Regions from separate parts of the Rahnella sp. PD12R genome, predicted to be linked through region 2. Evidence: predicted binding sites of a transcription regulator. Region 2 holds the regulator's gene; each other region holds the start of a gene.

Region 1 (10,699 bases), on a different contig from region 2:
TGCGGCCACGGCATCGGCATGGGCTATCACGAAGACCCGCAGGTTCTGCATTATGGCGAAAAAAACCGCGGTCTGGTTTTGCAGGAAGGCATGCTGTTCACCATCGAACCGATGCTGAACGCCGGTAAAAAGCAGAATAAAGTGCTGCCCGACGGCTGGACGGTGGTCACCAAAGATCACTCGTTGTCCGCGCAGTGGGAACATATGGTCGCCGTGACCAAAGATGGTTTTGAGATTTTGACGCCATGGCCTGAGCACGAATAAGCGGAATTTTTACCGCATCCGGATCATGCCCGATGCGATGATAAACGCCTGACTGGTTGACTTTAATTCGAATACTACGAAAATGTTTTCATTCGAAAAACGACATGAAAGTCCCGGAGTTTATCATCGCTTCTTCCCCTGTTTTGCCCTTCGCAACTCCGGCTAAAAAGTCAGGCGTTCTTATTGCCATGGCGCTGTTACTGGCGAGTTGTTCATCCACACCGCCGAAATCACTGGTCACGCCGCTGCCGCCGGTCGCAAAGCAACCTCTTGCGCCAAAAGGTGAGCAGAATAAAGAACCGGTGCGCGGCGTCTGGCTGGCGACGGTTTCCCGTCTCGACTGGCCGCCGGTGTCTTCGGTAAATGTCAGCAGCCCCGCCCAGCGTATAAGTCAGCAGAAAAAGTCCCTCACCGACAAGCTCGATAACCTGCAATCGCTGGGCATCAACACCGTATTCTTCCAGGTTAAACCGGACGGCACCGCGCTGTGGCAATCCAAAATTTTGCCGTGGTCCGATATGCTGACCGGCACGATTGGCCAGGACCCGGGTTATGACCCGCTGAAATTTATGCTCGATGAAGCGCACAAGCGCGGCATGAAAGTGCATGCGTGGTTCAACCCGTACCGCGTTTCGGTGAATACCAAACCTTCAACGATTGCCGAGCTGAATCGCACCTTGTCTCTTAGTCCGGCGAGCGTTTATGTGCTGCACCGCGACTGGATCCGCACCGCAGGCGATCGTCTGGTGCTTGACCCCGGCATTCCTGAAGCGCGTGACTGGATCACCAGCATCGTGGCCGAAGTCGTGGCGCGTTACCCGGTCGACGGCGTGCAATTTGATGACTATTTCTATGCCGAAACCCCTGGCTCGGCGCTCGATGACAGCATGACGTTCAGAAAATACGGTCAGGGATTCAGCTCAAAAGCGGACTGGCGTCGCCACAATACGCAGATGCTGATCGAACAGGTTTCCCGCACCGTCCGCCAGCTGAAACCGGGCGTTGAATTCGGCGTCAGCCCTGCCGGTGTCTGGCGTAATCTGTCGTTCGATCCCGCCGGTTCCGACACACGCGGCGCGGCGGCATATGACGAAGCCTATGCCGATACGCGCCTGTGGGTGAAACAAGGTTTGCTCGATTACATTGCGCCGCAGCTTTACTGGCCGTTCTCCCGCAAGGCGGCGCGGTATGACGTGCTGGCGAAATGGTGGGCGGATGTCGTGAAACCGAACAACACGCGTCTGTATATCGGCATTGCGCTGTATAAAGTGGGCGAGCCGTCGAAGAATGAGCCTGAATGGACCACCCGCGGTGGCGTACCGGAGCTGAAGAAACAGCTCGATATGAATGAATCGTTACCGGGCATCAGCGGCACCATTCTGTTTCGGGAAAATTACCTGAACCAGCCGCAAACACAGGAAGCCGTGCGTTACCTGAAAAGCCGCTGGGGCCATTAAGTCAGAGCGGATAAAACAAAAAAAGCCCCCTGCAATGACGCCGGGGGCTTTTCATTTTTCAACCTTAACTGCGCTCAATTTCTTTGGTTGCGCGATCTAACGCATCGGTGATTTTATACAGCGTTTCCTGTTCGATGGGCCCTTTCGCAAGCCTTAAATTCAGCGCCGAACGGATATTATTTATCGCCCTTTGCATTTCCGGAATGCTGCGGTTATTCGACAGGATCGCCAGCGAATGCAGCCGCTCAGTCACCGTCGCCAGTAATTCGTCCTGCTGGTTCAGCAATACCACCCCTTCTGCGGTGATCGTATATTGCTTCTTCCCGCCTTCTTCCTGATTCGCCAGAACCAGTCCCTGATCTTCCAGAAAAGTCAGGTTCGGATAAATAATACTGGCGCTCGGGGTGTATTCCCCTTTGGATAACTCTTCGATGGCTTTGATCAGTTCATAACCGTGGGCGGAACGTTGTTGCAGAAAATGCAGCATTAATAAGCGGATATCACCGGTTTCGAACATTCTTTCACGACGGTGTTTTTTCGCAGCAATACAGTTTGCTTTGTTGCCGGATCCGGCGGGAGGACGGTCGTTGCCCAGAGGATTATTTTTCATCAGAACCATGGTTAAAATTGCGTAAAGATATCCCCTAAAGATAACGGGTTAAGCCCCCGATCACAATCTCCCCTTCAGGTGCGAAGGGGAGCGTTTTTACGATGCCATTAGTTCATGAAAGTAAAAGGCTTATAGAAATCTTCGCCCAGCCAGCGATAAGCCGCAGGCTGCGTCGCCAGCGGTTTGCGCACATAGCTGGCGGCTGAATTCACATCGCCTTTGCCGCTGTACACCGCGTAATCCGGGTACGGGAAAACCGGGCGCGAAGCGGCATCTGCCGGAATTTTCTCCAGACGGATTTCAGTTGCTGGCTTTTTACCGCGTTCCGGCAGCGGTTGCCCGAACGACGTTTTCTGCTCTTTTGCCGCCTGATACGTGGTGATGTTATCCGGCGCAGTGCCCTTTTCCACCCAGTTCATCATAGGTGTGAGGAAATCCACCAGGCTCGGCCCTTCACCGCCGGAGCAGTGATGCACGCCCGGCAGCAGATACAGACGCTCAAACTGATCGCGGCTCGCTGCCCCCATGACGTTGCCGACGGCCTGATGATAAGCCACGGAATTGAGCGGTGAAATGTGCTGATCCGCCCAGCCGTGCCAGATAATCAGCTTGCCACCGGCAGCTTTAAACGCCGTCAGATCCGGGTTAGTCGCGTCATAAAGCGGATGCATTTTACGCAGTTCGTCAAACGCCGCTTCGGTGAACTTCACGTCTTTTAACGTAAAATCCGCTGGCGGGTTTTTCTCGTAATTCATGTATTTAAGCGACGACAGCGCGATCATCTGGCTGAAAATCGGGTCGCTGGCTTTTTCCGGCACAAACACACCTTCCCACGCCAGTTCTGAACCCGGCATCGGGCCGCCGACAATCAGTTTCTTGCCGGTTTTCGGATCTACAGGCCCGGCGTATAACCGGTTCAGCGCCGTCAGTTCGGCGGTGGATAAACACGATCCCTGCGGCGTGGCCGGATCGGTTTTACACGCCAGAACCGAGGTGTCGAAATGGCAACTTTGCGGGTCGGCAATCAGGCCATCGGTCTGACCATCCAGCGCGTCGCATTGTTTGAGCACGGCGTTGTGGATCAGCGGCAAACGCGCGGCCAGCAGCACCGGTTTGCCGTCAGGCCCGGTATTGGAAAGCGCCTGCCAGGCGTGATAAACCGCATTCTGCGACTGGAAATTCATCGCGGCGGCACCGGCAATAATCCCGTTGAAATCATGCGGGAAACGCTGCGCTTCCATCAGGGCTTCACGGCCACCGTCCGAGCAGCCGTTAAAATAGGAATACGCAGGCGCGCGGCCATAGAACGCCGTGATCAGCTTTTTCGACACTTCCGCCGTCAGATGCTGGCTGCGGTAGGCGAAATCCACGCGTTTCTGAGGATCCTTACCAAAGTCACCTTCCTTCATGGAATGGCCCATGTCGGTGGCGGCCAGAACAAAACCGGTGGTATTTAAGGGCGTACAACCCGCTGCTGCGCCGATTTGCAGCTGAATATTCCCGCAAAGGCCGCCGCAGCCGATTTGCATATAGCGTTGCTGCCAAGATGAAACCGGCAGGATCACCTGAAAACCGATCTCAGGATGCAGATTGCCATCGACTTCACAGGCCGGTGCACCGTTCACGGTGATTTCTTTGGCGGTCGTGATCCGGCTGCCTTCGCCGCCGATGTCCGTCAGTGAAACGTCGGCAAGTTTTGCGCAGGACATCACCGGCCTGACCACCTCCCGCGCAGGTGCAGTGGGATCAGCCGCGGCGCTGAGGGAGGAATATCCGGCTAACAGCAGAGGTAACAGACAAAGCGCCCGCCAGCGCCCGTTGAGGCTTTTTAATTTCATAACCATTCCTTTGAATAAAGATTCAGAATTTGTCATAAGAATTATAATGATGGCAGAAATAATAAATAATGGCGTTCAGGGCGGCTGCCGTAATGATTTGCGCGGCAGTTGCAACAAAGTATTAATTTGTGGCGGCTGAGATAATAAACCGCAGATAACAGAGAAAATACGTTCTGTTATCTGCGGGAGAATTATTCCGTCACGCTTTACAGGGGTAAATCAGTTCCGGCGCGGATAATTATTTCGCGTGCCAGTACGCCACGCAGCGGACAAAGTTTGCGTCCAGCCCGCGGGTTTCGGTGAAATAGTCACTCAGGCCTTTGACGAATTTCCCTTCGCCGGTGGCCCAGACGTAATAATCATTTTCCGGCAGCATCAGACTTTTCAGTTTCTGCACCACCGCATCGTCTTCGCGATAACCATTGTGCTCATCGCTGACGATCCACTCGACGTTGAAATCTTTTTCTTCATCCAGATAACTGATGCAGCTCACATCTTTCACTTTCACCAGTACGGTAATTTTTGCGTTTACAGCCGCCTCTTTCAGTTCACGCAGGCGGCGTTTTACTGCCGGAAGACCGGTTTCATCACAAAGATACAGTTGCCACCGGTAGGTCGTCGGAATAATCAGGGAACCGCGTGGCCCGCCAATGATCAGCTTATCGCCCGGTTTGGCATTGTCGGCCCATTCGCTGGCCACGCCGCCGTCGTGAATATAAAAATCCAGCGTCAGTTCGCGGGTTTGCGCATCGAAATGCAGCGGCGTGTATTCACGGTTAACCGGACGCGGGCCTTCGCCCCAGGCAATGCCGTCTTCTGTGGCGGTCGGCGGAACAATCACGTCGCCCTGATTCGCCGGGAAGAACAGTTTGATGTGGTCATCAAAACCGCGGGACGTAAAACCTTTCAGCTCGTCGCCGTTCAGTACAATGCGTTTAAAACAGCCGGAAACCGTTTCAGCGCTTTTTACCGTGATGTGGCGGAAAACCAGTTCGTTCTTAACGCGCACCGGCAGGTTGGCGGCGGAAGATTCAGTGCGTTTGTGTTCCATATTCTTTCTCTCATTGTTCCGAAATTAGTATTCGAAATTATTATCAGTGCCAGCCCGTCAGCCCAGCATAATACCGCCGTCAACGGCCAGTTTCTGACCGGTAATAAACGTATTGCTCATCAGGAAAATATAGGCCGACGCCAGCTCATCGATGGTCGCAACCCGGTGCAGCGGAATGCTGGTTTCAAAACGCTGCCTGATGGTTTCAAACTGCTCCGGTGGCATATCGCGCCAGAACGGCGTGGGCGTCCAGGTCGGTGCCACCGTATTCACGCGCACATCGGGCGCAAGTTCCACAGCCAGGCCTTCCACTAGCGCCTGAATGCCCAGATTGCCGGTATAACTGGCGCAGGCATCCTGCGCACGGCCACCGGTTCCCGACGTGAAAATCAGACTGCCTCCGGCGTTCAGTTTCGTGGCCGCCAGCTTGCCAATCAGGACGTTCGTGAAGAATTTGGATTCCATCACGCGCCGGATTGTTGCCATATCGGCTGACAGAAAACCGCCACCCATGACGTCACCGACCATTGAAACAGCGTGGTCGAAAGCGGCCATTTCAGCAAAAAAAGCTTCCAGCGCAGCGTGGTCGTGCGCATCGAGGATCACGGTTTCGACTTCCGCGCCGCTGCCCGTCAGCCCAGTTTTGGCCTGCGCCAGACGCTCTGCATTTCTGCCCGCCAGCGTCAGTTTTGCACCCTGCTCTGCCGCCAGTTCCGCCACGCGCAGCCCGATACCGGAGCTGCCGCCAATCACCAGAATACGTTTCCCTGATAATTCGTTCATCGCACTTTCCTTCAGAAGTGGAATCATTCTCAATTCAGTGAAAGATATATCTTAGTAATATTTTATGCAATGACTTCAAAAAAAAACCGGCCATCGTGAAGAAGGTCGGTTGGAGGTCTGTACAGCAGAACGCAGCCCGTGAATTAACGCACCGCGCCGCGCAAAAACATGTCGACAGCGCTGCTCACCATCTGGCGGATTTCTGCAATTTCCAGCGGTGCCGGATTACGCTGATAGACGCGCGTATTGGTTTGCGCCGTCACCAGCGCCAGAAACTGTAAGGCGCGCAGATGCGCATCGGCCTGCGCCAGTTGCCCTCGCTCCATCGCGCTGGCGAGGAATGTTGCCAGGATTTCCACGCTTTCCCGCGGGCCGGCGTCATAAAACAACGTGCCGATTTCAGAATGCCCGGACTCGGCGATCACCATGCGATACACCGCCAGCGCGGAGACATCATTAGTCAGCACCAGCAACATTCTTTCGCCAAAACGGGTGAGGATGGTTTCGAGACCGGCCTCCGCCCACGTTTGGGTCAGATCGCTGACGGCGTCGGAAAGATGCCCGGTGGCATAGGCTTTCACCACCGCCACCAGCAACGCTTCTTTCGACGGGAAATAACTGTAGAGCGTGGCTTTGGAGCCGCCGAGACGCCGGGCGAGCTCATTCATTGACGCGCGTTCGTAACCAGTTTCCTGAAACAATTGCGCTGCGGCATCGATAATCGCCTCCCTGCGGGCTTCGGTGCGGACTTTCATCTTCCCTCCTGACGTTGCTTTTACGGCCACGGCCAAAAACCGTCGCGGCGAAACTGTACAGTACAGTTCCCTGATGTCCCCACTCTAACGACGGGTTTGCGCCTTGTAAAGCGAGCCGCGTAGCCCATTTTTCAGAACCAAGTGCAAAGATTTCGTTAAGAAGCGCATTTTTATTTACCAATTTGTTGATAACAATTATCAGTATCATTATCATTCGCACAAAGCTGAAATGGGTAAGGACTGTAATTAAACCCATATTTTATAAGGACAACGGCTTTTTCACGGAAGATTAAAGCAGATGACAAGCGCGTCTGAATTTGTCGAAAGGCAGTAAATGCGAGCAGAACTTAAAAAAATTAGTGCAGGACTAAAAACAAATGTTCAAATCCTTTACACAGCAGGGTTTGGTGAAAAACGTCATTTTCATGGGGACGATTCTCACCACCACCTTTAACGTAAACGCAGCGGAAGCCGTTAAAGACAACACCGATCTGGCACAGAACAAAGCGCAATCTACAGAAACCATCAAAAAGAAACCGGTGGTGCGCAGTGCGAAGGATCTGGCACAGAACAATGAAGAAGTGATGACCGTCACCGAGACCCTGCCGGATAAAACGCCGGGCTCAAAAACCACCATCACTGCGGCAGAAATGCAAAAACGTGGCGGTAACGATTTCGGTACCATCATGCGTTATGAGCCACTGATCACCGCGACCGGCTCAAGTGGCGGTTCCGGCAACGGCAAAAGCGGCTTCGACCGCAGCGGTTACACCGGCTATAACATTCGTGGTCTGGAAAGCAACCGCGTCAGCATCGATGTTGACGGCATCCCACAGCCAAGTGCTACCGGCCGCAGCTACGCCAGCCGCGCGGGTTTAGGCACATCCGGCATCGGCCGTGATTACATCGACCCGTATATTTACGGCCAGGTGGATATCGAATCCGGTGCAACGTCAGCCGAACGCGCCAACACTTCCATCGGCGGTGCCGTTTCCTTCCTGCCAAAAACCGCAGACGATTACCTGCGTCCGGGCAAAGAAACCTATTTCGGTTACCAGTCTGATTATGATTCTTCAGACCGTTCATGGCACAACGGCATTACTGCCGCTGCCGGTGACGAAACCCTGCGTGGACTTGTGGCGATCAGCCGCCGCGACGGTCAGGAAACCAGCAACAACAGCGGGACGCACGACGCTTATCCGGCGAACTGGCACTCTAACGCCATCATGACGTCCGGTATCTGGCAGCCAAACGACGAACATAAATTCACCGGCACGCTCGATTACTACGAGAAAATCAATCACACCCATTACGACGCGTGGAACAGCGCTGGCAGCTCCATTCTGGGTACCGCGCAGCAGCAAAGTAACACCCGCCGCTGGGGCGCAAGCCTGAAAGACGAATGGACACCGTTCAACGATTTCGCTGACGCCGTGGTCTCCAAAGTCTATTACCAGTACACCCAGGCGCACGACAACACGTACATGCCGAACGCCAGCAAAGAGATGATGAACGTCTATTCCAACTACGACGTCAGCACCTATGGCGCGGAAACCAGCTGGCTCAAAACGCTGGGTCGCCACGAGCTGAGTGCCGGGATTAACGGTCGCATCTCTAACACTGAACGTCCGTTCCGCGAAAGCCCGGATCAGAGTGTTTACACCACCATCATGCAGCCGGAAGCCAACAGCCGTTCTTACGTTCTCGGCGGTTTCCTGCAAGACACCATGAAGTTTGACCTCGACGGCCATAACTTCGGCATCGTGCCTGCGGTGCGTGTGGCTTACCAGAATACGAAAGCGACAGACCTCTCCGATTTGTCTAACAGCACCGTGTCTGAAAGCCAGGTTTCTACTTTGTACGGTAAAGCCAACTCCGATACGCAAGTTCTGCCATCACTGGCATTCACGTATGACATCACGCCTAAGCTGATGACTTACCTGCAATACCGTCGTGGCGCGCAGTTCCCGGATGCCAGCCAGCTTTACGGTTCCTGGAACCTCGGTTCTTCTTATGCCGCTTCTCAGCAATATGCGCTGATCGGTAACACCAATCTGAAAACCGAAACCAGCAACAACTTCGAATGGGGCATGAAAGGTGAAGCGACCGAAGGCGTGACCTTCAAAACGGCCGTGTTCTACAACACGTACAAAAACTTCATCGCCAACACCCGTTACACCCGCTCGGCTAACCCGGGCATGTTCACCAACGTGCCTTCCAATATTTATACGATTTATCAGGCCGAAAACCGCGATGAAGCGTTTATCTACGGTGGCGATCTGAGCACCAAAATCAACTACGGTACGTGGTTCAGCAGCGTTGACGGTCTGAGCACCAGCTTCGCACTGGGTTACGCCAAGGGTGAATCCAAATCCAGCTACGCGGGCGACAAATACGTTGATATCGACAGCGTTCCGCCAATGAAATTTGTAGCCGGTGTGGCATGGGATGACCCGTCAGGCATCTACGGCACGGCGCTGACCGCAACCTTCGTGAAAGGCAAAAAAGCCGAAGCGACCAACCGTCAGAGCTACACCAACGCCGGTACACCGATAACCGATTCCACCACGGAATACATGAATGTTCCTGGCTACGGTTTGCTTGATGCAACGGCCTACTGGAAAGTGGCGAAAAACGTAAAACTCAGCGGCGGCGTGTATAACATCACCGACCGTAAGTACTGGGATTACCTGAGCAGCCGCAGCCTGACTGAAACCACCAATCAGGATGCATACAATAAAGCGCTGGCCGTGATGCCAGGCCGCAGCTTCCAGCTGGGCGTGAATGTCGATTTCTAAGCGATAATTCATCACCCGAAAAACCTGAGCGCTATGTGAAAACATGGCGCTTTTTTTATGTCACAAGGTCAGGCTAAGGCCAATATCCCACGGCCATCTGGCAGATTTTCTCATCGTATCTCTGGTGCTAGTTTTTAATTTCCATCCATGCTGTCCCGTAGCGAAAGGAAATAAAAAAATGCCGATTACCCGTACTCAGGGGGCTGCCATCCCCCATATTTATCTGCCAAATAATGCTCAGAAACAGTCCGCCTACAATGTGATTGCACAGCTGCAATATGCCGATCTCTGGCGGGCTGCGGGGCAACTCCGAACCAACGGTGTCATGCGTGTCGATATGCAGGGGCATATTCCGGGTGCCGTTACGCAATATAATATTCAGGTTCAGGTCAACGGAGTTAACGGACAGAGCACCGTCGCGCATGTGATTGTTTCGGGATCATTACAAACAGGTAATGCACAAAATCAGCAAGGCGCACTGAACGCCGTTATTGCCGGTCTCAATCAAAGTATCGACACAGGCTGCACCTTTACAGTGGCCGGTTCCGTTCCGTAATGGCTTCTGAGATGTTTTTCCACGCCTCTGTCGCTTTTCGCAGAGGCGTTTTTGTATCTGATTATCAGCAAATAAACGGTTGCCGCGCACAACCGCATCCGCCTGAAACCGATAGACTTCCTGTTTTCCTCATCATTATTTCATTGAGAGATTACATGGAATTAATCAGAAAACCGCTCGCGCTGGTGCTCGCCCTGCTGCTGTCACCCGTCTGTGTAACCGCCACCACCCTGCTGAACTACACCGATCATGAACCGCTGGGCGGTACGCGCACCCGCTTCATCAATGACGTTCTCTTCCCGGCGATTGAAAAAGAATCACAGGGTCGCCTGAAAATTAACGCGCACTGGGGCAGTGAACGGGCGACCGGTTATAACGCGCTGAGCGTAATCAGTGAGGGTTCAGCAGCGGATATGGGCACCGTTGTGCCGGAATACGCAGCCAGGGATTTGCCGCTGCATCAGATTTTTAAAAGCTTTCCCGCCGGGCCGACCGGTGACAAACAGATCGCATTCTTCCGCCGCGTTTACGCCGAAATTCCGGCTTTTCCCGCCGAATTACATCACGAAAACGTCGTGAACATTTTC
Region 2 (10,699 bases):
GATTCGTCCTACGGATAAAACAGTCGTCGCTCCGGCTGCGGGTACCGTGGTGAAAATCTTCAACACCAACCATGCGTTCTGCCTGGAAACCACTTCCGGCGCTGAAATCGTGGTGCACATGGGCATCGACACCGTTGCACTCAACGGCCAGGGCTTTACCCGCCTGGTTGAAGAAGGCGCAACGGTCACTGCCGGTCAGCCTGTACTGGAACTGGATCTGGCTTATCTGAACGCTAACGCGCGCTCAATGATTAGCCCGGTTGTGGTCAGCAACATCGATGATTACACCGGTGTGATTTCACTGGCCAGCGGTTCCGTCGTAGCCGGTCAGACCAAACTGTTTGAGATTCAGGGTAAATAATTTCCTGACGCTGATTCAGTTGAGTTAAGTCTTAGCGGGAAGAGAGCAATCTCTTCCCGTTTTTTATTGTTTACGGACACGCGGTATGCAGATAACCACGATTTTATGCAAGTAACGGTTGTTTCCCGACGTGGCTTGTTGGAACATAACAGGTTATCTGTAGAGTCAATGTTGCGTAGAGGAATTGCACAATGAGTGAGGCTGAAGCCCGCCCAACAAATTTTATCCGTCAGATTATTGATGAAGATCTGGCGACCGGGAAACACAATACCGTTCATACCCGTTTCCCGCCCGAGCCTAATGGTTATCTGCATATCGGCCATGCGAAGTCTATCTGCCTGAACTTCGGTATTGCGCAAGACTATCAGGGGCAGTGCAACCTGCGTTTTGACGATACCAACCCGGCAAAAGAAGACATCGAATTCGTTGAGTCGATCAAACACGACGTCCAGTGGTTAGGTTTCGGCTGGAGCGGTGATATTCACTATTCTTCCGACTACTTCGATCAACTGCACGGCTACGCGCTAGAGCTGATCAACAAAGGTCTGGCTTACGTTGATGAATTGTCTCCGGATGAAATCCGCGAATACCGTGGCTCGCTGACGTCCCCGGGCAAAAACAGCCCGTACCGCGATCGCAGCGTAGAAGAAAACATCGCGCTGTTCGAAAAAATGCGCAACGGTGAATTCGCTGAAGGCGCGGCGTGTCTGCGTGCAAAAATCGATATGGCGTCGCCATTCTTCGTTATGCGCGATCCGGTTATCTACCGTATTAAGTTTGCGGAACACCATCAGACTGGCAAAAAATGGTGCATCTACCCGATGTATGATTTCACCCACTGCATTTCCGATGCGCTGGAAGGGATCACCCATTCGCTGTGTACGCTGGAATTCCAGGACAACCGTCGTCTGTACGACTGGGTTCTCGATAACATCACCATCCCTTGCCACCCGCGTCAGTACGAGTTCTCCCGTCTGAATCTCGAATATTCCATCATGTCCAAGCGTAAGCTGAACCTGCTGGTGACGGATAAAATCGTAGAAGGCTGGGACGACCCGCGTATGCCGACCGTTTCAGGCCTGCGTCGCCGTGGTTACACTGCCGCGTCAATCCGTGAATTCTGCCGTCGTATCGGCGTGACGAAACAGGACAACAACGTCGAAATGATGGCGCTGGAATCTTGTATTCGTGACGATCTGAACGAAAACGCACCGCGCGCCATGGCTGTCATCAATCCGGTTAAAGTGATCATTGAGAACTTTACCGGTGAAGATGTGCAAATGGTGAAAATGCCCAATCATCCGAGCAAACCGGAGATGGGGACGCGCGAAGTGCCGTTCACCCGTGAGATTTATATCGATCAGGCTGATTTCCGCGAAGAAGCGAACAAGCAATACAAACGTCTGGTGCTGGGCAAAGAAGTTCGTCTGCGCAATGCGTATGTCATCAAAGCGGAACGCATTGAGAAAGATGCCGAAGGTAATGTGACGACGATCTTCTGCTCATACGACATCGAAACGCTGAGCAAAGATCCTGCCGATGGCCGCAAGGTGAAAGGCGTGATCCATTGGGTTTCCGCTACTGAAGGCAAACCGGCGGAATTCCGTCTGTATGACCGTCTGTTCAGCGTGGCAAACCCGGGCCAGGCAGAAGACTTCCTGACCACGATCAACCCGGAATCCCTGGTGATCGCGCACGGTTTCGTTGAGCCTTCTCTGGTGGCTGCACAGGCTGAAATCAGCCTGCAGTTCGAACGTGAAGGTTACTTCTGTGCTGACAGCCGCTATTCCAGCGCTGAAAATCTGGTCTTCAACCGTACCGTTGGCCTGCGTGATACCTGGGAATCAAAACCCGTCGCGTAAGTCACCGATGAACGATTGCTAAACGCAGCTCCGGCTGCGTTTTTTTATGTCAGAAATTCACGGAATTTTCTTTTTCATCGCGAATTAATGCATTTTTCATGTTTGCTTTTTAGGACCTTCCTTTCCGAATATCAGAGTGCTGAAACGTTTAAATCAATACGATTTTTACTTAATTATCTGTTTTATTTGTCGATTGTCAGAGTCCACTGATTTAAACCTTCGCATTCCTCGTTTGTTACACTTTTTCATCTTTATGTGCACTTTGTCATACTTCAGCCATCAGGGTTTAATTACCCATTGATAATTCGCGTCGCGAAAAATACTCTTAATCCTGCTTTATACGGTTACGCCTCTGGCGGCCGCTTTTAATACCCGTTTGGGTTTTGCACGTTTTTTTAGTCAAAATGAGGAATTTCTATGCACAAGCACCTTAACAGGGGCAGGGGATCGGCTTACCTGAAACCTGTGATGTACACGCTGGCTGGCACTTTGTTGGGCGGCGGAATGATGTTCCCTGAAGAGGCCAGAGCGGCTGGCTTTATTGATGATTCGACGCTGACCGGCGGTGTGTATTACTGGCAGCGCGAACGCGACCGCAAAGATTTGAACAAAACCAAAGAAGAAACCCGCCCTGACGGCACAAAAGTCACGGTGAATAACCCCGATTACGACAAATACGCCACCAACCTTTCGCACGCGACCGCCAACCTGAATCTCGATTTCTCCTCCGGCTATGCCTGGGACATGTTCGGTATCGACGTCGCCGCATTTACCGCGATCGAATTAGCCGAAGCCAGCGACAGCGGACACCCGAACGAAATCGCGTTCTCCTCCAAAAACCATGCGTATGACGAAGATTATTCCGGCGATAAAGGCGGCGTCAGCCTCTATAAAGCGGCCGGTAAATTCAAATACGGCGGATTCTGGGGCCATGCTGGTTACATTCAGCCGACCGGACAAACGCTGATCGCCCCGCACTGGAGCTTTATGCCGGGTACCTATCGCGGTGCCGAAGCCGGGTATAAACATGATTTTGGGGATCCGGGCGAACTGAGTTTCTCCTACATGTGGGCGGATGAATACAAATCGCCGTGGCATCTGGAGATGGATGATTTCCGCCAGAACGACAAGAAAACCGGTGTTTCCTATATCCACTCGCTGGGTGCGAAATACGACTTCAAAAATGATCTCGTGCTTGAAGCGGCTTTCGGTCAGGCTGAAAGTTACGTCGATCAGTACTTCGCCAAAGCGTCGTACAAAATTGATCTGATGGGCAACCCGCTCACCACCAGCTACCAGTTCTACGGCGCGGAAGATCGTATCAGCAACCAGAACGATCCGAACAGCCTGTATGACGGTTTGGCCTGGTTGCAGGCACTGACTTTCGGTTATACCACCGGCCAGTTCAACTGGCGTCTGGAAGGGACGATGGTCAAAGCTGAGGGGAATCAGGGTTATTTTTTACAACGCATGACCCCGACGTACTCTTCTTCTAACGGACGTCTTGATGTGTGGTGGGATAACCGTTCTGACTTCAACGCCAACGGCGAAAAAGCGGTTTACGCCGGTGTGTTATACGATCTGGCGAAATGGGATCTGCCGGGCTTCGCAGTGGGCGGTTCTTATGTTTACGCGTGGGATGCCAAACCGAGTACCAATCCAATCTATGACCAGAGCCAGCGCCTGAAAGAAAGTGCCTGGAGCCTTGATGCGCTGTACACCATTCAGGAAGGTCGCGCGAAAGGTACGCTGTTCAAACTGCATTACACCCAGTACGACAACCACTCGGATATCCCGAGCTGGGGCGGCGGTTACGGCAACATTTTCCAGGATGAAAAAGACGTGAAATTCATCGTTATCGCTCCATTCACTATTTTCTGAGGACACTAAACCGATGAATAAATTACTGATGATGGTCGTGACTTCCCTGTTACTGGCCGGTTGTGCGCCAACGGCTACGCAAACCGAAAATGCGAAACTACGCCAGGCGTACAGCAACTGCATCATAAAAGCAGAAGGCTCGCCGGACAAAGTGGCGTCGTGCCAGACCATTCTTGATGTTCTGAAACAGGAACAGGAGCACAAGCAGTTTGCCGATCAGGAAACCGTGCGTGTGGTGGATTATCAGCGCTGTCTGACGGCGCGTAAAACCGGCGATGGTCAGGCTTACGCGGCAGACTGCGGCAAAATCTGGCAGGAAATTCGTTCTAACAATTCGCCAAAGCCAGCTAATTAACAGGATGTGAACGCTGAGTCATATATTGGCGCCTGATATAAAGAAACAACAAACCCCGGCTTGCCGGGGTTTTGCGTTTTAACTCTCTGCCTGAATCGCTAACATAAAAAAACCGCCTTTCAGCGGTTAATTTATTCGGACTGACCGTGCAGATTACTGCGCAGGTTTGTCATTGTGCAAAGATTCATCTTCGCGGCAATCGCCCGCTTCACAGTGGCCGTACAGATACAGACTGTGGTTGGTCAGTTTGATACCGTGTTTCTTCGCAATCTCACGCTGACGGCCTTCAATGTATTCGTCGCGGAATTCAATAACGCGGCCGCAATCAAGGCAGATCAGGTGATCATGATGATGTTGCTGAGTCAGTTCGAAAACAGACTTGCCGCCTTCGAAGTTATGACGGGTAACGATACCGGCGTCATCAAACTGGTTCAGAACGCGGTAAACCGTCGCCAGGCCAATTTCTTCACCCATATCAATCAGTTGCTTGTACAGATCTTCCGCACTAACGTGATGACCTTCCGGCGCTTGCAGCACTTCCAGGATTTTGAGGCGCGGAAGCGTGACTTTTAAGCCGGCTTTCTTCAGTGCGGTGTTGTTGTCAGTCATGCGGATTCAGTCCTGTTACTATGTGCTAATCAAGTTGAGGCATGCAGCCTGTGGCATCGGCGGCACAAAAATTTGTCGTTTAAGGATTCTTCGTTTAAGGGAAGTGTGCCGATTCTCAAAAACGTAGCCTGTTAATAAAGATCACAAAATGCCTGTCACATTCAATTATGCAACGACTTGATCGATAGAAAAAACAGATGAACTCAGTGTACCTTGATACCACCGAAAGTTACAATTTTGTAGCGGTTAAATTGTTAATTTCAGTAATAGTTTGGCCCTTCAATTGTAGAATAAATCCTCAGGGCCAACAGGGTTTTTAGCCAATAATTTCTGAAAGGCTCAGTTCTTCTGTGATCTGTTTGACCCATGCATCAACACGTTCGTTGGTCAGTTCCGGCTGACGATCTTCGTCAATTGCCAGCCCGATGAAGTGCTTATCATCGGCCAGACCTTTTGAAGCTTCGAAATGATAGCCTTCAGTTGGCCAGTGACCCACGATCACCGCGCCGCGTGGCTCGATGATGTCACGCACGGTACCGAGCGCATCACAGAAGTATTCGGCATAGTCTTCCTGGTCGCCGCAGCCAAACAGCGCAACCAGCTTGCCTTCGAAATCTATCTCTTCCAGCGTCGGGAAAAAGTCGTCCCAGTCACACTGCGCTTCACCGTAATACCAGGTTGGAATACCGATCAGCAAAATATCGAATTTTTCCAGATCCTCTTTGCTGCTCTTCGCAATGTCATGCACCTCTGCAACATCTTTACCCAATTGCTTCTGGATCATTTTCGCGATGTTTTCGGTGTTACCTGTATCGGATCCAAAGAAGATACCTACTACGGCCATAAGATTACCTAACCTCTTGTTCTCAATGAAGTGCTCTGCATTGCAGGCAATAATAACGCAGATGATAGCAAACTCGCGCGGCGGAGAATATGTTTCAGCTCGCCTTCTTAACTGGTGGATAAGTTTATCGGGCAATCTTTTTAAGTGTTATCGCCTTCGTGTGCTTTAAATAACCTCAAACTTATTGAGGATAAAAGCAAAATTAAGAAATAATTTCCGCCACTCCTTAAGTTTGCCCGTTGAACGCCGATAGATGATGCGAGAGGAATCTCAACATAATAAAGAAATCGATGCCCGGAGAGGTGTTCAAACATGTCCGGGGGCAAACGCCTGCTGGCTACCTGTCTTGATTCTCCGCATCCCCGTCAATCCTCAGACCAGAAACAGTCCTGTTTCGAGAGAGGCATATCGTGCAGTTTTTAAAAAATATTACCATCAGGGCCGCATTATTAACGATTCTGGGCATTTTTTGCGTCATGTGGGCGAGTGTGTCTATTTACACCGTCACCTCCCTGAATACGCTCACGCAGAACACCCAAAACAGTACCGAACTGGTCAACAATATGGCGCTGATCAATAAAGGAAATGATCAGTACTTCCGTACCGTCACACGCTTAAGTCGTGCCGTGGGGCAGCTTCAGGCGGATCCGTCAAAAGGGCCGGAAATTTTTGATACGGCAAAACAGTCACTCGATGGTCTGTCACAGGCGCTGGCGAGTTTCAAAACGGCTCCGCATCCGGGATTAGATGAAGCGTCAGTTCAGGAACTGGTCTCAAGTTGGGAAAGTCTGGTCACGCAAGGCGTTACGCCGTTATATTCAGCGGCCGTTGGCAAAAATTTCGATGCCTATAATCAGCTGGCGAACGATACCGTTCCAGCGCTGAGCCGCAATTTTGGTGCCTCAATGACAAAAGTCAGCGGGCAGATTGCGGTCGATTTCGAGGCGGCGCAGACCAAATCAAACCATCTGACTTATTACAGCAAAGTTATTCTGCTGACGGCTTTTTCTCTCGGCCTGCTTATTTTGCTGCTGACCGACCGTTATCTCGTGATGGCGCTGGTGAAACCGCTGGATAAAATCCGCGATCACTTCGCCGTAATTGCCAGCGGCGACCTGACGCATTACCTGGAAGAGTTCGGCAAAAACTGCGCGGGTAAACTGATTCCGCTGCTTAACGTTATGCAGTCCAGCCTGGAAAATACTGTTCAGACCATCCGCAACTGTACCAACCACATCTATCAGGGCGCGTCCGAAATCTCAGCCGGGAATAACGATCTGTCTTCCCGTACTGAAGAACAGGCATCCGCACTGGAAGAAACGGCAGCCAGTATGGAAGAGCTGACGGCAACGGTAAAACACAATGCAGACAACGCGCATCACGCCAGCCAGCTGGTGATGGAAGCGTCTTCTACCGCGCAGAAGGGCGGTAACATTGTGGCTGACGTCGTGAGCACCATGAAAGATATCTCCGGCAGCTCGAAGAAAATTGCGGAAATCACCTCTGTTATCAATAGCATTGCCTTCCAGACTAACATTCTGGCGCTGAATGCCGCGGTAGAAGCCGCGCGTGCAGGCGAACAGGGGCGTGGGTTTGCGGTGGTCGCCAGTGAAGTCCGGAATCTGGCACAGCGCAGTGCGCAGGCGGCGAAAGAAATTGAATCGCTGATCAGCGAATCCGTTTCCCGCGTCGACAGCGGTTCAAAACTAGTGGAAAACGCCGGTCAGACTATGAACGAAGTGGTGCGTTCAATCACGCATGTTACGGATATCATGGCGGAAATCGCTTCGGCGTCTGATGAGCAAAGCAAAGGCATCAGCCAGGTTGCGGTTGCGGTCACACAAATGGACAGCGTAACGCAGCAGAACGCCGCACTGGTGGAACAGGCTTCACACGCGGCGGTTTCGCTGGAAGAGCAGGCTTCATTGCTGAACAACGCCGTCGCAACGTTCAAACTCAAAGACAGCATCACGAATGTCGGAAAACGACCTGCCAGCGTGGTTCCTCAGCCGTTGTTACGGCCTGCAACCGGTGTAATGACATCGAAAAGCAGTGAAAACTGGGAAACGTTCTGAGGTAAGGGTTAAGGCGTAAAAGGAAAGAAAACAGGCGGATAACCGGAAGGTTATCCGCTTTTTTATCAGCCTTCCTGACCGTTAAGATGCGACAGCAACATCTCTTCAATCAGTTCGCTACGACTGATATTGCGTTCTTCTGCCAGCTTATTGAGGGTATCAACAGCATCGGCGTTCATTTTCAGCTCTACGCGACGCAGACCGCTCGCTTTATCGCGGCGTAACTGGTTGCGCTTGTTGATCCTGAGCTGTTCATCACGGGAAAGCGGATTAGTTTTTGGACGCCCCGGACGGCGGTCATCTGCGAACAGATCAATCGTCGTGCGATCCAGTTGTTCTTTTGCCATAGGTAGCGGTACAACCAGGGAAGTTTTTACATCGGAAAACGGCAAGCCGATTCCTGACGAGCGTTTCACACATTTCGGGCTAAGAAACCCTGACCCAATTTACCCCCCGTAACTCGACCTGAGTAAAACGGGGCGGCAAAATTATAGCGCGCAATCATACACTGGCGCGCCTGGGGTTCACAACGCCTGATTGCCCTGATTTCACGTTAACTTTCGAAGTTGTGCAGACTTTTTGCACAATTTATCCCCAGGATGTTAAACCGAAGGCGAATCGATGAAACGATGCACAGCGCGCAGGACGGCGTCGGGTTTTTCTGCGTGCACCCAATGACCGGCTCCGGCGACCACATAGGCTTTTGCCTGTGGGAACTGACGGCCAATATCTTCGCGATACGCATCCTGCACATAAGGCGAATCCCCGCCACGGATGAACAGCGCCGGACGATCCCACGCCGGAACCTCTTCCCAGCCGACAATTTTGGCATACTCGCTCAGCAGAACCGGCACATTGAAGCACCATTCTCCCTGCCGGAAGGACTTCAGCAGAAACTGAATCACGCCGTCTTCCTTTATATACTGATGCATGCATTCGGTGGCGGAAGAGCGATCGCGCAATCCGGCTCCGGTGACGGCATTAATCGCAGCAAAAATCTCATCGTGACGGCGCACGTGATAATCCACCGGCGCAATATCGATGGCGATGAGCTTTTCAATTCTGTCGGGGATCAGCGCCGTCAGTGCCATAGCCGCTTTTCCGCCCATGGAATGGCCGATTACGATGAATTTTTGGAAACCGACTTCATCTAACGTTTCCATTAAATCCTGCGCCATCGCGGCGTAAGACATCTCAGGCGAACGCCCGGATTGCCCGTGATTACGCAAATCAACCTGCAACACTCTATGCTGTTGTTTCAGGTCGCGGGCGAGAATCCCCAGATTATCAAGGGTTCCGAACAGTCCGTGGATCAGGAGAACCGGCAGCGCATCGCTGCCAGCGACTTCAGGTTCTTGCAGGCGATAATGTAATTTCATGGCGAAGTTCATACAGATAAACAATCTCATTAGGTTATCATGAGTAGCGGATGATTTTTTTAAAACAGAAAGTTTCTGCCAGATGCCTGAGCGGGATTTGACAACGTGGAACAGAAGGCGAACGCGGCGAAAACGGGAAGTAATCTGCTTTTTGCTTAGCGACGCAATTCACCTGTTCGTAAACGCGTAGAAATTTGTATAATCCTTTTGAATGAATTTAGTAGAAAAAACAGTACTGGATAAAGATGAAAACTATTGAGGTTGACGAAGAACTCTACCGCTACATTGCCAGCCACACGCAAGCAATCGGTGAAAGTGCGTCTGATATTTTGCGCCGTATGTTGAAATTTACTGCCGGCCAGACCGCTCCTGCCGCGCCAGTAACGTCCGCCGTTATTGCCGGGACCGTCGCACAGGAAAAACCTGCTGCCACCGCCGCGCCGACGTCGCGTGATAAAGTCCGCGCCGTTCGCGAACTGTTACTGTCTGACGAATATGCAGAGCAGACCAAAGCGGTTAACCGCTTTATGCTGATCCTGTCGACCTTGTATTGCCTGAACCCAAAAGAATTTGCCGCTGCGACCGATTCACTTCATGGCCGCACGCGTACCTATTTTGCCGGTGACCAGCAAACCCTGCTGCAAAACGGCATTCATACCAAGCCTAAACACGTTCCCGGAACGCCGTATTGGGTTATTACGAACACCAACACAGGTCGCAAACGCAGCATGATCGAACACATCATGCAGCTCATGCAGTTCCCGGCGGAACTGACTGACAAAGTGTGCGGCACCCTCTAATTTCAGCGTAAGGGAGAAACGCCAGTGGCTAATCACCCCCGTGCAGGGCAACCTGCTCAGCAAAGCGATTTGATCAATGTGGCGCAGTTAACGTCACAGTATTACGTTCTGCAACCGGACCCGCAAAACCCGGCCCATGCAGTGAAATTCGGTACGTCCGGTCACCGCGGCAGTTCGTTGCGTCACAGCTTTAATGAAGCGCATATCCTGGCGATTGCGCAGGCGATTGCTGAAGTGCGTAAAGAGCAGGGCACTACCGGCCCGTGCTACGTGGGGAAAGATACCCACGCGCTGTCCGAACCGGCGTTTATCTCTGTGCTGGAAGTGCTGACGGCCAACGGCGTTGACGTCATTGTGCAGGAAGATAACGGTTTCACCCCGACTCCGGCGGTGTCTCACGCGATTCTGACGCACAATCTCAAAGGCGGCGCACTGGCCGATGGCATCGTCATCACGCCTTCGCACAACCCACCGGAAGATGGCGGGATTAAATACAACCCGACCAACGGCGGCCCGGCAGATACTAATCTGAC
Region 3 (10,699 bases), on a different contig from region 2:
CCGGCACCGAGTTTCAGAAAGAAGTCTGGGCGGCGCTGCTGGAAATTCCGTTTGGTGAAACGCGTAGCTACGGCGATATCGCCCGACGAATTGGTCGCCCGAAAGCCGTCCGCGCCGTGGGGGCCGCCAATGGCCGCAACCCGATTTCCATTGTCGCGCCGTGCCATCGCGTGATTGGTGCGTCCGGAAAACTCACCGGTTTTGCTGGCGGGCTGGACAATAAAGCGCTGCTGCTCAAACTGGAAGGCCGTAAATCCTGAGGGGATTTTTGCTGTTTTTCACTGAGCATAAAGGGCGAGAAATTGCTTGATGTCCGTTCGTAAGTCGATGCATAGTCAAAAAATAAGCAGCAAATAACAAAGACAACATCACTTACGAAACGGAGTTTTACCCTCATGGATCAAATTCAATCCCTCGAACAGTTCTTATCCTCAGTCCAGCAACGCGACCCGCATCAGGTCGAATTTTCTCAGGCCGTTCGTGAAGTCATGACCACGCTCTGGCCGTTCCTCGAACAAAACCCGCAATACCGTCGTTCTTCTTTATTAGAACGTCTGGTGGAGCCGGAGCGCGTGATTCAGTTCCGCATTGCGTGGGTGGATGACAAAAATCAGGTACAGGTAAACCGCGGCTGGCGCGTGCAGTTCAGCTCGGCCATCGGCCCGTATAAAGGCGGCATGCGTTTCCACCCGTCGGTCAATTTATCAATTCTGAAATTCCTCGGTTTTGAACAGACGTTTAAAAACGCGCTGACCACGCTGCCAATGGGCGGCGGGAAGGGCGGGAGTGATTTCAATCCAAAAGGCAAAAGCGAAGGCGAGATCATGCGCTTCTGTCAGGCGCTGATGCTGGAACTTTACCGCCATCTGGGCCCGGACACGGACGTACCGGCGGGCGATATCGGCGTCGGCGGGCGTGAAGTCGGTTATATGGCGGGGATGATGAAAAAACTCTCCAACAACACCGCGAGCGTGTTCACCGGTAAAGGCCTGTCGTTTGGCGGCAGCCTGATCCGTCCGGAAGCCACCGGTTATGGCCTGATTTACTTCACGCAGTCCATGCTGCGCCGTCACGGGCTGGATTTCGAAGGCATGCGCGTGGCGGTGTCTGGCTCGGGTAACGTGGCGCAATACGCCATCGAAAAAGCCATGTCGCTGGGCGCACGCGTGATTACAGCGTCGGATTCAAACGGCACCGTGGTTGATGAAGTCGGTTTCACGCCGGAAAAACTGGCATTGCTGACAGAAATCAAAGCCAGCCGCGACGGCCGCGTATCTGATTACGCGCAAAAACTGGGGCTGACGTATCTCGAAGGCCAGCAGCCGTGGAACGTGCCTGCAGACATCGCGCTGCCGTGCGCTACCCAAAATGAGCTGGGCGTGGAAGCGGCACGGGTGCTGATCGCCAACGGCGTAAAAGCCGTGGCGGAAGGCGCAAATATGCCGACGACCATTGAAGCCACCGACCTGTTTGTTGAAGCGGGCGTGCTGTTCGCGCCGGGTAAAGCGGCCAATGCCGGTGGTGTAGCGACGTCCGGGCTGGAGATGGCGCAGAACGCTGCGCGTCTGAGCTGGAAAGCCGAAGAAGTGGACGCACGCTTACGCCACATCATGCTCGATATTCATCATTCATGCGTGGAGTACGGCGGTGAAGGCAAACAAACGCAGTATGTGCGCGGTGCCAATATCGCTGGTTTCGTGAAAGTCGCGGATGCCATGCAGGCGCAGGGCGTGCTGTAACCTGAATGTCCGTTGGAGAAACAAAAAAGCCACCTTTGCAGGTGGCTTTTTTACAGGTCAGAGGCTGAGCTTAGAAGTGCGTGTTCAGGCTCATGTAGAAAGTCCGGCCCGGTTCGTTGTAGGTTGCTGCACCCGCGCCGTACATATAGGCGTTAGTGGTTGCGTTACCCACGGTCTGGGCATTGCCCGCGCGGAACTGACGCTTGTCGAACACGTTATCAATACCGGCGGTTACGCTGACATTTTTAGTCGCCACGTACGTGCCACTCAGGCCAACCACTGAATACGGGCTGACTTCGTTCTTCTCACTTCCGGTTACGGCTTCACCCTTGTAGTTGTATTTTTTCGGCTTCTGACGGCCATACCAGGTCAGGGTGGACTGCACGGAGAAATCTTCCGTTGCCTGCCAGCTCAGCGTGGAGTTGATCGTAAATTCAGGGATGATCGACAGATAATCGCCGGTCTCTTTGTTTTTACTTTCAATCATGTAAGTCCCGTTGTTATTCCAGGAAATGGTGCTGGTGACCGGAATATTCAACGTACCTTCCAGCCCCTGAACGACGGCTTTAGGAACGTTTTGCCATTTATAAACGTCAGTGGTGCCCGTCGTTGATGTGCCGGTTGGCAGATAGCCCGCTTCAATTTTGTTGCGGTAGTCATTACGGAAATAGGTTACGCCCGCCTGATAGCCGTTGCGGTGGAACTCAAGTCCGATCTCTTTGTTGATGCTGGTTTCTGCGTCGAGATCTTTATTCCCCACCAGATAACAGCCACCGCCGCTGGCTGCACAACCCTGGCCTTTACTGTAAAGCACGTAGTTTGGATTGGTCTGATACAGGCTTGGCGCTTTGTAGGCACGCGCGATCCCCATTTTCAGCGTGAAATCATCGCCCAGTTCCTGAGACAGGTTCAGGGAAGGACTCCAGTTATTGCCGACAATAGAATGATGATCGAAACGCAGGCCCGGAACCAGCATCGTGCTGTCGGTCAGTTCGATGTTGTCTTCCGCAAACAGCGAGAAGATTTCCGCCTGCGAATACGGGCTGCGACCGGTGCTGTCGATACCGTCAATGGCACCGCCGAGCATAGACTGAATGTTGGAAGACGGGTCTTTCATCTTCTGCTGGTTCCATTCAGTGCCAAATGTTGCTGTTTGCGGAACGCCTAAATCAAACGGAATGCTGACTTCGCTGTGCGCAAGAATGTCGCCCAGCGCGATGGTATTGAAGCTGTCGTCAGAGAAAATCCCCTCGGTGCCGCCCGCCAGACCTTCATCCATGCGTGAGTTACGGGTTTTTTCGTACTGCACATAGTTGGTGGTGGAAACACCGTTGTCCCATGCGCCTTTGTACGTCAGGGCGTAGGACTGGCGGTAAATACGGTTGGTCTCTTTGCCGTACATACTTTTAACCAGCGCGCTGGTATTGGTGTTTTGTGTGTCACCGGCGTACAGGTTGCCCTGACGGCTGTTGGACACCTCAAACTCCAGTGACTGCATGCGGGCGAAATCCCAGTGCAGCATGGCGTCGATATTTTTATTGATGACGCCTTCGCGACCGGCCGGAACGGTGTCGGTATAGGTGCCGGTGCGTTCGGACTGATGGCCGTCGTTGATATACTGCGAATCAGCCTGCGTTTTGCTGTAGCCGCCAAACAGACGGAAACTGAACTGGTCGCTGAGCGGGCCGGACAGGCTGAAATCGGTGCGTTTCGTTGAGCCTTCTTCTTTGTGCTGCGGCGCGTTCATGTAGGTATTCCACGAGCCGTGCCATTCGCTGGTGTCTTTTTTGGTGATGATATTCACCACGCCGCCTGCCGCGCCATTACCATAACGCGCCGCCGCCGGGCCGCGGATCACTTCGATGCGGTCAATCATATCTGGCGGAACCCAGCTGGTATCGCCGCGGGTATCACGCTCGCCGCGCCAGCCCTGACGCACGGAGTTGCGGCTGTTCACCGGTAAACCGTCGATCAGGATCAGGGTGTTTTCCGGGCCCATGCCACGGATATCAATCTGGCGGTTGTTGCCGCGCTGGCCGCTGGTGGAGTTGCCGGTCAGGTTTACGCCGGGCATGGTGCGGATCAGTTCGTTGATGTCGCGTGCCGGTGGGCGTTTTTGGATTTCATCAGACGTAATGGTGGAAACACCCGGAGCCTGAAGGTTTTGCTGTGCAGCGGTGACGACCAGAGTGTCTTCGGTTTTTTTCGGCGTTTCAGTGGCCGTAGTCCCGGTTTCTGTTGCGGTTGTTGCGGAGGTTTCTGCTGCGCTGACGGGGAAAGTAAGCGCTGATCCCAGCCCGATTAAGGTTGCCAGCGAATAGTGTGGTAGCCTGCTTTTCATGTCGGATTCTGCCCTGAAATTCCATCCTTTCCTGAAAAATAGCGAGATTGAACAGGAGGATGGCCTGTTGTGTGTGTAGTTTTTATTGACCCGCGTTACGGGCGGTAACACACTATTGCAAATAAAAACAATTATCAATTAGATTCCCATTCCTAATTTGTAGGGAAAGTGTAAAGCGCCATACCGGGAATGTTTTTTCTTGTCTGCCAGAAGGCTGTAAAGCGTAAAAAATGATGAAATATCAGCATCCGCAAAAAACTGCGGCTCAGGCCATGTTGTTGGAACCTCTGGCCGGAAGTGCCGCGTGGTGGAATGAAATTGCTGCGCGGGGAACGCCGTGGACAGAACCTTCGCGCGAGGGTTTTTGTCGTGTGACGTTCTTCTGGCGGGATCCGCAGGGCGACGAAACGACGTCGGAGACCCGGCGTGTCTGGATCAACATCAACGGCATCACCGATCACCATCAGTCGTCGCCGCCGCAGAGTTTGCAGCGGCTGGCAGGAACGGATGTCTGGCACTGGCAGACCGAATTGCGTGCAGACTGGCGCGGAAGCTACAGCCTGATCCCACGTACCGAATCCGGCGCTGAATTTCCGCAAAATAACGATGATTATCAGAGCATGCTTGCCGCGCGTGAATGGTGGAAAAACCTCTTCCGCCACGCGACGCACGATCCGCTGAATCCGCATCGGCCGTGGCCCGGTGCAAAATCCCATGCGTTGTCCGGCCTGCATATGCCGGAAGCGTTGCCACAGCCCGCCTGGGAAAAGTTTGATCTTGATGGCCCGAAAGCGCCGCAAGCTCCGGCTGCGTTACAAACATTCCGCTGGAAAAGTGCGCGTCTGGGGAATATGCGAAACGTCTGGGTGTTTACCCCCGGCGAAAGCCAGGAGCCTGCCTCGCGCCCGCTGGCGATCCTGCTCGACGGCCAGTTTTGGGCGAAACAGATGCCCGTCTGGCAGCCACTGACGCAGCTCACGCGCGAAGGGGCGCTGCCCGACGCGGTCTATGTGCTGATCGATGTTATTGATATACAAACCCGCAGCCGCGAGCTGACCTGCAATCCGGAGTTCTGGCTGGCGGTGCAGGACGAGTTATTGCCTCAGGTAAGAAAACTGGCCGCGCACAGCGATAACGCGCAAAAAACGGTAGTCGCGGGGCAGAGTTTTGGTGGCCTTTCTTCGCTTTACGCCGGTTTGCACTGGCCCGAACGTTTCGGCTGCGTGCTGAGTCAGTCAGGGTCTTTCTGGTGGCCGCGCCGCCATCGTCAGCAAGCCAGTGATGATCAGCAAGAAGCGGAAAGCATCCTGTCGCAGGTTGAAAAAGGGCTGGGGGAACGCAGCCATTTGAAAATCTTTATGGAAGCCGGCAGAAACGAAAAGCTGATTTATGACGTGAATAATCAGATGGAGGCACTGCTGAAACCGACCCCCAATCAGGTGCATTACCGTGTGCTGGAAGGCGGGCACGACGCGCTGTGGTGGCGCGGCGGTTTGCTCGACGGCCTGTGCAGTCTGTGGGATGAGACGCAGTGGGCCGCCGGAGATCCTCCGTCAGACGGCTAAATTGCCGAGCGGAATAATTAATGGCGTATGTGACACCGGGCAGTCGATGATTGAGCAACGCAATCCGAAAACCTGCTCAATCAGTTCCGGCGTCACGATATCGGCAGGCGCGCCTTCTGCGAGGATTTTTCCGTCGCGCATGGCGATAAGATGCCCGGCGTAGCGGCAGGCCTGATTCAGATCGTGCAGCACGACGACCAGCGTCCGGCCATTTTCCTGATTCAGGCGACACATCAGCTCCATCAAATCAATCTGATGCGCGATATCCAGCCAGGTCGTCGGCTCGTCCAGAAGCAGCAGCGGCGTTTGCTGCGCCAACACCATGGCAATCCACACCCGCTGCCGCTGCCCGCCGGACAGTGAATTCACTGTGCTTTCCGCCAGTTCATAAACACCGGTTGCCCGCATCGCGTCATCGACAGCCTGCGTGTCCTGCGCATTCCAGCGGCTGAACAGATTCTGGTGCGGATAGCGCCCGCGACCGACCAGATCGGCCACCGTGATATCACCCGGCGCGGTCGAACTTTGCGGCAATAAGCCCAGCTTTTTTGCCACGTCTTTCGTTCCGTAATCGCCAATCAGTTTTCCGTCGAGAAAAACCGTGCCGGACTGCGGCTGCATCAGGCGGCTCAGCGTACGTAACAACGTCGATTTTCCGCAGGCGTTAGGCCCGATAATCACCGTCAGTTTTCCTTCCGGAATCGACACTGATAAATCCCGTGCGATGACTTTTTTGTCGTAACCGAGCGTCAGGTTCTGGGCATATAGCGGTGAAAAATGTTCAGTCTTCATGAGCGGCGGGACTCCCGGATGAGCAAACCAATCAGATAAATACCGCCGAGACTGACGGTGAGCACGCCGACGGGCAGTTGATAAGGCAGGAAGAGACGCTGCGCCGCGACGTCTGCGGCGAGCAGCAGCAGTGCGCCGGTCAGTGCGGCAAAAAATAACGCGTGCTGCTGGCTGGCGCACAGGCGGCGGGAAATCTGCGGTGCCACCAGCGCGATAAAGGAAATGGGCCCGGCCAGCGCCGTCGCAGCGGCGGTTAATGCCACGCCCGCCAGCATCAGCAGCAGACGCGAACGTTCCACCGGCACACCCAGCGCGCACGCGGTATCGTCACCCATTTCCAGCAAACGCATTCGCGAGGACAGCAGCCGGGCGAGGAACAGCGCCGTGACAATCAGGGCGATCACCGGCAGGCTTTTCTCCCACGTAATCCCGTTGAGCGAACCCGCATGCCATAACCCGGCGGTGAGCGCAGATTCCAGCGACGCGTTGATAATCAGCCAGGTATTGCCCGCAATCAGCAGCGCCCGCACGCCGATACCGACAATAATCAGGCGGAAGGTTTCGACGCCCTGACGCCACGCCAGCGCATAAACCAGCAGCACACTGACGATGCCTCCGGCCATGGCACCGATCATGGTTTCACCCGCGCTGGCGTTGAATAACACGATGGCCAGTAAAACGCCGCTGTAGGCGCCGGTGTTAAAACCGATGACGTCCGGGCTGCCCAGCGGATTGCGCAGCAGTGACTGGAAAATCGCACCGCTGACGCCCAGCGCCGCGCCGATGATCAGCGCCATCACCACACGCGGCAGACGCCACTGCGTCACAATGATGTGCAGATTTTTCGGGCCATCGCCGAGCAGGGCGCTGACGACCTGAGCCGGTTTCAGCGCCAGCGCGCCGCTGCCCAGCGCAAATATCGCCAGTAAGAGTGCGCATAAAGCTAACGCCACCGCCGTCAGAAATGGCCGAGAAATTAGCGTGTTTCTTTTCAGCGTGCGGGATTCAGATTCTCTCTGGCTCATGGCTAACCTCTGCGCAATCCGCCGGGGCGGCGAACCAGAAAAATAAGCACCGGCGCGCCGATAAAGGCGACGACGACTGAAACCCGCAACTCACCGCTGACCAGAAGCCGCCCGGCGATATCCGCCGCAAGCAACAGCGTCGGCGTGAGAACCAGCGTCCACGGCAACAGCCAGCGGGGATCCGCACGACAAATCCAGCGTGCCATATGCGGCACCATCAGACCCACAAATGCGACGGGGCCGACGGCCGCTGTCGCGCTGCCGCATAACAGCGTGATGGCCAGTAATCCCAGCAGCTGGGTCGTGATGATTTTAGTGCCCAGCGCGGTCGCCAGTTCACTGCCCATCGTCAGATTATTCAGGGAACGGGTCATCAGCAAACTGAGGAAAATGGCGAAAAGGATCGGCGGTGTGACGGTACGGAACACCACCATATTGCGGATATCCAGCGAACCGGCTTGCCAGAAGCGCAGCTGATCGTAAACCTGCGGATTCAGCAGGGAAATTCCCGATGAGAACCCTTCCAGAACGGCCGCCAGCGCAACGCCCGCCAGCGTGAGACGAACGGGATCCAGCCTTCCGCGCCCGAGTGCGCCAATCATGGCGACCAGCATCGTCGCTGATAAGGCTCCGGCAAACGAGAACCACAGATAACCGCTGACATCTGTGGCACCAAAGAAGGCAATCCCGAGAACGACCGCAAACCCGGCACCGGCGTTAACGCCAAGAATACCGGGGTCGGCCAGCGGATTACGGGTCAGGATTTGCATCAGCGCGCCCGATAATCCGAGCGCCATTCCTGCCAGTAAACCTGCCAGCGTTCTCGGCAGACGGGCGTCGGTGACGATCACGCAGTCAGCGCTGGCACAGTGCCCGTTGAGTGCTGAAATCACGGTGCTGAATGGAAGAGATTTCGCGCCCAGCAACAGACTCAGCGCCATCATCAGAACAAGCAGCAGCACGGCAAACAGTATTCCGGTGGCCTGTCGCGAAAACTGCCCCGGCGATGAAACGCGGGGCGCAGGAATTGCACGCATAAGACGAGGCATCAGCGGGCGGCGAACAGGGTTTCAAGCTGCGTCAGCATGTTGCTGGCGCTGTAATAATCCAGCCTGAAAGTGTCATCACCCATCGCATAAACGTGCCTGCCTTCTACGGCAGGTAATTTCGCGAGGAACGGATTGCTCAGCAGGCGCTCCGAGTCGCTTTGACTGGCGGAGAATAGCAGCAGGGTCTGGCCGTTCAGTGCGTCAGGCATTTTCTCGCCGGAAAGCTGAATGATGTCATGACGTTTGCCCTGGCTCAGGCTGGCGGCAATATTCAAAGGCACCAGGGCCAGTTTAAACCCCAACTCTTGCAGCAACTGTCCCTGCGGTGAGGCGGGGGTCCAGAGATTTGCTGTTTTGCCATCGGCACTGTAAACCAGTGCAGAAACAGGCTGTGGCGGCAGTTTCATGGCTTTTTTTAATGCGGTTTCACGTGCCTCGAACCGGGCAATAACGGCAGCAGCATCGGCGTCCTTGCCGGTTGCCTGACCTAATTCCTTCGCCAGATCCTGCCAGTTTTTGTCGTCATAATTAACCACCATGACCGGCGCAATCGCGGAGAGCTGATCATAAAGTTTCAGGGCGGAATCACCGCCGGTGGCAGCAATAATAATTAAGTCGGGAGCATGACCGGCAATGGCTTCGGCATTCGGTTCGCCGACGTACAGACGTTCAACTCCGCGCTGTTTCGCGACATCTCCCCACTGGCGGAAGAAGCCCTGCTGATCGGCAAATCGGCTGTCTGCCCCGGAAGCCCCGCTGGCAATTACGGGCGCGTTGATGGCCAGCAATGTTCCTGTGACCGTCACGCTGGTGGACACAATTCGCTGCGGAGGTTGCTGCAATGTGAGGATGCCATGAGAAGTTTTTATCTCGCGAGGCCAGCCTTCCGCAAAGGCGTGAGTGGTGAAAAACAGTGATAAAAAAAGCCCGGCGATCCCTGCAAAAATGCGAAAACCAGCGCTAATCATTGGATCCATTCCCTAATCTTTAATGTTAATGGTTCTCATTATTATATTTGAGCGAGGCGGGGTCAATCGCGGGTAGGGGAGAATAAGGGTAAAGGTCTGGTTAAGAAGGGGGTTATGGAAACAAAAAAGCCACTTCTTGCGAAGTAGCTTAATCGTCTGAATCTGAAACTAAAATTTGGTGGCCCTTGCTGGACTTGAACCAGCGACCAAGCGATTATGAGTCGCGTGCTCTAACCAACTGAGCTAAAGGGCCGAGGTGCGGGATTATACGGTAAACCTTGCTTACAGGTCTATATGTGTTCGGTTTGTATGCGCGTTTTGTGCACAGTTCTAGTATGTTGTGTTCGCAGACTTTTTTACCCATAACTCGAGCAAATACGTCTCAGGAAAACATTATGCTTACAGATATCCTCGTGGAGGATCTTCAGGTTGTGTTCTGCGGCATTAATCCCGGTCTTTCTTCTGCTCACAAAGGTTATCCTTTTGCTAATGGCAGTAACCGTTTCTGGAAAGTCATTCATCAGGCGGGATTTACCGGGCGTCAGTTAGCGCCGGAAGAGTGGCAGCAGTTGCAGGATTTCGGCTGCGGGATCACGGCGCTTGTAGCGCGCCCGACGGTTGAAGCCAGCGAGTTAAACCGTGATGAATTGCGCGATGGCGGTGAGATGCTCAAAGAGAAAATCTTGCGTTATCAGCCGCGTGCGTTAGCCATTCTGGGTAAGCAGGCCTTCAGCAAGGCGTTTGGCATCAGCAAGGTTAACTGGGGGCATCAGGCGCTGAAAATTGGCCGGACTGATGTCTGGGTTTTGCCGAATCCCAGCGGGCTGAACCGCGCGACGCTCGATGAGCTGGTTGCTTCATATCGTGAGCTGTATACGTCGCTGAATCCCTGAATTTCTGGCGAACCCTGATAAAAAAAGCCCCGCCATTTCCAGAGAAAGGCGGGGCTTTTTAATGGCTGACAGCCTGAGGACGATTAATCGTCCAGGAAGCTGCGCAGCACTTCGGAGCGGCTTGGGTGGCGCAGTTTACGCAACGCTTTCGCTTCAATCTGACGGATACGTTCACGGGTAACGTCGAACTGTTTGCCCACTTCTTCCAGAGTGTGGTCAGTGTTCATGTCGATACCGAAACGCATACGCAGAACTTTCGCTTCACGTGCGGTCAGGCCAGCCAGAACGTCGTGCGTTGCAGAACGCAGGCTTTCAGACGTTGCAGAA

The links. Region 2 encodes Fur, which represses iron uptake genes when iron is present. Its sites were predicted from a motif close to ATAATAATGAGAACNACTATCAA; they were not measured.
Region 1: a site for Fur is predicted at 6,944-6,966, ahead of KWG64_RS07790 (TonB-dependent receptor domain-containing protein). Genes of this name have one in related genera too.
Region 3: a site for Fur is predicted at 4,196-4,218, ahead of fes (enterochelin esterase). Genes of this name have one in related genera too.

What each region holds. Positions count from the first base shown of each region.
Region 1 is NZ_JAHTMS010000003.1:131,406-142,104, reverse strand. It holds gene map (type I methionyl aminopeptidase) at 1-264, shown strand, start outside; gene KWG64_RS07820 (glycoside hydrolase family 10 protein) at 369-1,721, shown strand; gene KWG64_RS07815 (PadR family transcriptional regulator) at 1,786-2,331, opposite strand; gene KWG64_RS07810 (tannase/feruloyl esterase family alpha/beta hydrolase) at 2,439-4,169, opposite strand; gene KWG64_RS07805 (siderophore-interacting protein) at 4,408-5,220, opposite strand; gene KWG64_RS07800 (SDR family oxidoreductase) at 5,278-6,003, opposite strand; gene KWG64_RS07795 (TetR/AcrR family transcriptional regulator) at 6,147-6,758, opposite strand; gene KWG64_RS07790 (TonB-dependent receptor domain-containing protein) at 7,136-9,556, shown strand; gene KWG64_RS07785 (hypothetical protein) at 9,735-10,112, shown strand; gene dctP (TRAP transporter substrate-binding protein DctP) at 10,268-10,699, shown strand, end outside.
Region 2 is NZ_JAHTMS010000001.1:210,291-220,989, forward strand. It holds gene nagE (PTS N-acetyl glucosamine transporter subunit IIABC) at 1-361, shown strand, start outside; gene glnS (glutamine--tRNA ligase) at 553-2,223, shown strand; gene KWG64_RS01005 (OprD family outer membrane porin) at 2,692-4,104, shown strand; gene chiQ (ChiQ/YbfN family lipoprotein) at 4,118-4,459, shown strand; gene fur (ferric iron uptake transcriptional regulator) at 4,613-5,068, opposite strand; gene fldA (flavodoxin FldA) at 5,385-5,912, opposite strand; gene KWG64_RS01025 (methyl-accepting chemotaxis protein) at 6,323-7,987, shown strand; gene ybfE (LexA regulated protein) at 8,053-8,334, opposite strand; gene ybfF (esterase) at 8,590-9,378, opposite strand; gene seqA (replication initiation negative regulator SeqA) at 9,612-10,166, shown strand; gene pgm (phosphoglucomutase (alpha-D-glucose-1,6-bisphosphate-dependent)) at 10,191-10,699, shown strand, end outside.
Region 3 is NZ_JAHTMS010000004.1:259,836-270,534, reverse strand. It holds gene KWG64_RS10520 (methylated-DNA--[protein]-cysteine S-methyltransferase) at 1-260, shown strand, start outside; gene gdhA (NADP-specific glutamate dehydrogenase) at 396-1,739, shown strand; gene KWG64_RS10510 (TonB-dependent siderophore receptor) at 1,810-4,080, opposite strand; gene fes (enterochelin esterase) at 4,311-5,645, shown strand; gene KWG64_RS10500 (ATP-binding cassette domain-containing protein) at 5,634-6,437, opposite strand; gene fepG (iron-enterobactin ABC transporter permease) at 6,434-7,462, opposite strand; gene fepD (Fe(3+)-siderophore ABC transporter permease) at 7,465-8,499, opposite strand; gene fepB (Fe2+-enterobactin ABC transporter substrate-binding protein) at 8,511-9,479, opposite strand; tRNA gene KWG64_RS10480 (tRNA-Ile) at 9,656-9,732, opposite strand; gene mug (G/U mismatch-specific DNA glycosylase) at 9,875-10,372, shown strand; gene rpoD (RNA polymerase sigma factor RpoD) at 10,456-10,699, opposite strand, start outside.